2 regions of the Comamonas sp. SY3 genome follow, and region 1 is predicted to be linked to the other one. Evidence: riboswitches for the same ligand, from Rfam matches in the RefSeq annotation. Region 1 holds a riboswitch; the other holds the start of a gene.
The links. A riboswitch is a leader RNA that binds a small molecule or an ion and turns the genes downstream of it on or off. The one in region 1 is predicted to bind thiamine pyrophosphate.
Positions count from the first base shown of each region.

Region 2: another riboswitch for thiamine pyrophosphate. It lies ahead of thiC (phosphomethylpyrimidine synthase ThiC); the one in region 1 lies ahead of ACCQ08_RS13550 (long-chain fatty acid--CoA ligase).

Region 1 is NZ_JBGTYN010000009.1:64,374-66,761, reverse strand. It holds gene ACCQ08_RS13555 (acyl-CoA reductase) at 1-344, opposite strand, end outside; gene ACCQ08_RS13550 (long-chain fatty acid--CoA ligase) at 341-1,423, opposite strand; TPP riboswitch at 1,489-1,580, opposite strand; gene ACCQ08_RS13545 (class II aldolase/adducin family protein) at 1,956-2,388, shown strand, end outside.
Region 2 is NZ_JBGTYN010000001.1:331,849-334,236, reverse strand. It holds gene ACCQ08_RS01425 (ABC transporter substrate-binding protein) at 1-419, opposite strand, end outside; TPP riboswitch at 607-728, shown strand; gene thiC (phosphomethylpyrimidine synthase ThiC) at 1,027-2,388, shown strand, end outside.

The DNA.
Region 1 (2,388 bases):
AGACGCACCATTGCCGCGTCATAGCCGCAGACCAGCGGCAGGCAGGCATCGATCTGGCGGCGATAGGGGTCGGCCGGGTCCAGCAGGCGGGCCATCGCGCGGTCAATGGCGGCGACGATCTCGGCCAGCGGCATTGGCTGCAGCTGGCGCTGCGCGGCCGCTCGCACCCGCGCGGTCAGCGCCTGCATCTGCGCGCCGCTGAGCACTGGCACCTCGACCTCCAGGTGGGCGCCCGCGCGCTCAAACACCAGCACCTGCCAGCGCACCTGGTTGTCATCCAGGCCAGGCAGGTAGCCGGCCCGCATGCGCTCGGCCATGCGCTCAAGCGCTTGTGCCTGCATCATGCGCGCGCCGCTTGCACAAACTCATCAACGGCCAGGGAGCAGCCCTTGGCGGCAGCCCCTTCGGCCCGGCCCAGCAGCAAAAAGCCGCCCTCGGCCCACTGGCCCACATCCTCGGTCAGGATGGTGCTGACCGCGTTGTAGTTGGCCAGGTCGCAGTGCACCAGAATGCCGCGCTCACCCGGCGCCACACTGCGGCCGCTGACGGGCTCGACCAGGCGCGAGCGAATCCAGTGCGGTCCGGACTTGACCGAAGGCAAGCGGGCATTGCCGTTGTCATAGAACTGGGTGCTCAGCTCGGTCATGCCATACATGTTGATGCACAGCGCGGGCGGCACACCCAGCAGCTCGGTCAGGCCGGCATAAAAATCGGCCAACGGCAGATCGCGCGACTGGCCCTTGTAGCCGCCGGTGTCCAAAATGCGGCTGCCCACCGGCAGCTGAAAGCGGCGGCCCTGGGCGCGCAGCGCATCCATCACATGCACGAGGCTGAAGCTCGCGCCCAGCAGCGCATAGGGCTGGCCGGTGCGCTCGGCCGCTTCCAGCACGGCGCAGAGCCCGTCCATATCCAGGCCCTCCGGCCCCAGAAAATAGCGGCTCTCCGGCGTACCAAAGCTCGACTTGGCCAGCGCCAGGTAATGCGCCAGCGACGAGTTGGGCATGGCCACTTCATCGGGGAACAGGATGCCCATCGGCATGCGCGCCGTGCCCTGCATGAAGCGGGTGGCGAAGTGCCGCTGCATCGACAGGTCATACACCTGCAACGCCGGATGAAAATGCCGGCCCCGCGCGGCGCGGCCGGTGGTGCCGCTGGTCATGAAGACGCGTTCGGCCTGCGATGGCGGCTCGCTGCGCAGCTCCAGCGCCTTGAAGGCATCGATGGGCACGGCCGGGATATCGCTCCAGGTCTTGACCGTGCGCGGGCTGGCGCCACGGCGCTGGCAAAAGCTGCGGAACGGCGTATTCGATGCGTATTGGTAGGCAAAAAGGCGCAGCGCGAGCTGGTCAAACTGGTCATCGGTGCAGCCATCCATTGCGATGAATGCAAGCAGGTCTGCGACCAGCGTATCGGCCTTGTCCATGGAATTCCTTCGAGAGCGGTGACGTCATGCTCCGAAGGCTCCCCCCATGCGCGCAACGCGGCCCATAGCAGGGAACTGGCTCTTCTTCCGCCGGAATGACCCGGTTCAAGTTCTCGGGTGTAGATCTCAGCACTGGCGTGCACCCCGGAGCAGGCGCCATCTTAACCGAGCACCACAGGCACGAGGCCGAGCTGGCGTCAAGCCAGGGTCTGCGCCACGGTCAATCCCACGACCTCCGCCAACCCCACATCAGGGAAAACACCAGGGCCACCGCGATGGTGCATGCGCGTCCTTCCACCAGTCGCACATGCACCAGGCCAAGGCATTTCCTGCCGATTCCTGCACCATATCCAGGCGGCGCGGCATCCACGTAACCCATTGTGGTGCCTTGCAAATTTTCTGCAGCAGATCAAAGCAGCCATGCTGGAAATCACCTAGTCCGGCACCCTTTTCTTCTGCGATTCAGTCTGTTAACTTATGTCCTGTCGACAGACGACTATCGCTAGACGACATAAATCCAACGAGGACAACAATGCTTGCAATGGCTGATGCCGACGTCCAATCCGGCTACGACAAATCGCATACCGAAAGCGAACAGCGGGTTCGCGAAGACCTGGCCGCCGCCTATCGCCTGATGGCCCATTTCGGGATGGACGACAGCATCTACACGCACATCTCGGCGCGGGTGCCGGGCCGTACTGACCAGTTCCTCATCAACCCCTTTGGCACCCTGTTCAAGGACATCACGGCCAGCTCGCTGGTCAAGATCGATGCCGAGGGCCGCATCGTGGAAGACACGCCCTACCAGGTGAACCCGGCCGGCTTTGTGATCCACAGCGCCGTGCATGCCGCGCGGCACGACGCCGCCTGTGTCGTGCACTCCCACACCGAAGCGGGCGTGGCCGTCTCCTCGCTGCAATGTGGTCTGCAGCCTAGCAACCAATGGGCACTGCAGTTCTACAACC
Region 2 (2,388 bases), on a different contig from region 1:
AGCGCCGAGGTGCCCGAGCCGTTCACGATGATGAGGCGCTTTTTCTCCTCGGCCACCTTGGCCATCGCCAGGCCGGTGATGGAGGTGGTTCCGCCCACCAGCATCTGCATATCGCGCTGGTCGAACCATTCGCGGGCCTTCGATGCGGCCAGGTCGGCCTTGTTCTGGTGGTCGGCCACCATCAGCTCCACCGGCTTGCCCAGCAGCTTGCCGCCAAAGTCGTCAATCGCCATCTGCAAGGCCAGGGCCCCGCCCTTGCCATCGACATCGGCGTAGACGCTGGACATGTCGGTGATGAAGCCGATCCGCACCTTGTCTTGCGCCAGCGCGCCTTGGCTAAGCAGGGCCAGCACGCAGCCAGCGGCAGCGGCCGCAATCGCTCGTCGCCGGTGCGGCCGGGCAGAACGCAAAGAGGGCATTGCAGGAACTTGCATCGGGAGGTCTCCTTGTTCAAATGGACATGCGTACAGCGTGACGGCCAGGTGCGGCGCACCGGTGGGCGGCTGCGCCCCGATGGTTGCAGGCTGCTTCGCGCGCGCCTACTGGGGTAAGCACCAGAGCGCGGCAAAAACGCCTCTGCAGGCGCGGCACGAACCGGCTATACTGCTCGCAGCTCCGGGGTGTGCGAAAGCGCTGAGATGCGAAAGGCAGTTGCAAGACTGCTGATTAGCGAACCCGACGAACTTGATCCGGTTCATGCCGGCGGAAGAAGAGCGGGACCCTGAAAGCACAGCGGTGGAAGGCAGGCAGCGTTGCATGGCACGCGCTTGCAGCCCTCCGCCACGCACACCCCAGGCGCCTCGCGCACTGGGGTTTTGTCTTTTTTGGGGACGGCACCTGTCAGCGCGCAACAGGTGCCGCCATGGCCACCCCACAGCGGCCCTGGCGCAACGCACAGTACGGCCGGGCCGGGGTGCAGTCGATGGGCGTGTTGCGGCCAGGCAGCCATGCCTGGCGTGTTGCAACAGAGCAGGGCCGGCACGTCCCGGAGCGTTCGATGAAATCAACCGCTTTGAGGAGACTGCCATGAACGCCCCTGAGTCCCTGTTCATCCCCGCCACCGGTGATGCCCCCGATGCCGCCCGCTTTAGCGAACTGCTGGCCCGATCGCGCCAGCCTTTTCCTGCGTCGACCAAATCCTACCTGCCCGGTGCCATCCACCCGCAGCTGCAGGTGCCGGTGCGCGATATTGCACTGACCAACGGCGAGCAGGTCAGCGTCTACGACACCTCCGGCCCCTATACCGACCCGGCCGTGGCCATCGATGTGCGCCAGGGCCTGCCCGCGCTGCGCGCCGAATGGATTGCCGCGCGCGCTGACAGCGAATACTACGTGGGGCGCCCGCGTGTGGCCCTCGACGATGGCGGCAAGCGCGGCGAAGAAGACCTGCGCGTGGCCCAACTGCGTGCCGAGGCCGCCGCACTGCAGCGCCAGCCGCGCCGCGCCAAGAGCGGCGCCAACGTGACCCAGATGCACTATGCACGCAAGGGCATCATCACCCCCGAGATGGAATACGTCGCGCTGCGCGAGAACGGCCGCCGCGAATGGATGGCCGAGTACCAGCGCGATGCCGCGCGCGAAGCCCGCCTGGCGGGCAACAGCCTGGGCGCGGCGATCCCCAAGATCATCACGCCGGAGTTTGTGCGCGACGAGGTGGCGCGGGGCCGGGCCATCATCCCGGCCAACATCAACCACCCCGAGATCGAGCCGATGGCCATTGGCCGCAACTTCAAGGTCAAGATCAATGCCAACATCGGCAACTCGGCGGTGACCTCCAGCATCGAGGAAGAGGTCGAGAAACTGGTCTGGGCCATCCGCTGGGGGGCCGACAATGTGATGGACCTGTCTACCGGCAAGAACATCCACACCACGCGCGACTGGATCGTGCGCAATTCGCCAGTGCCGATTGGCACCGTGCCGATCTACCAGGCGCTGGAGAAGGTGGGCGGCATTGCCGAGGACCTGACCTGGGAGATCTTCCGCGACACGCTGGTGGAGCAGGCCGAGCAGGGCGTGGACTATTTCACGATCCATGCCGGCGTGCGCCTGGCCTATATCCACCTGACGGCCCAGCGCCGCACCGGCATTGTCTCGCGCGGCGGCTCCATCATGGCCAAGTGGTGCATGGCCCACCACCGCGAGAGCTTTCTCTACGAGCATTTCGAAGACATCTGCGACATCATGAAGCAGTACGACGTGAGCTTTTCGCTGGGCGATGGCCTGCGCCCGGGCTGCGCCTCGGACGCCAATGACGAAGCGCAGTTTGCCGAGCTGGCGACGCTGGGCGAGCTGACCCAGCTGGCCTGGAAGCACGATGTGCAGACCATGATCGAAGGCCCGGGCCATGTGCCGATGCACATGATCCAGGCGAACATGACCGAGCAGCTC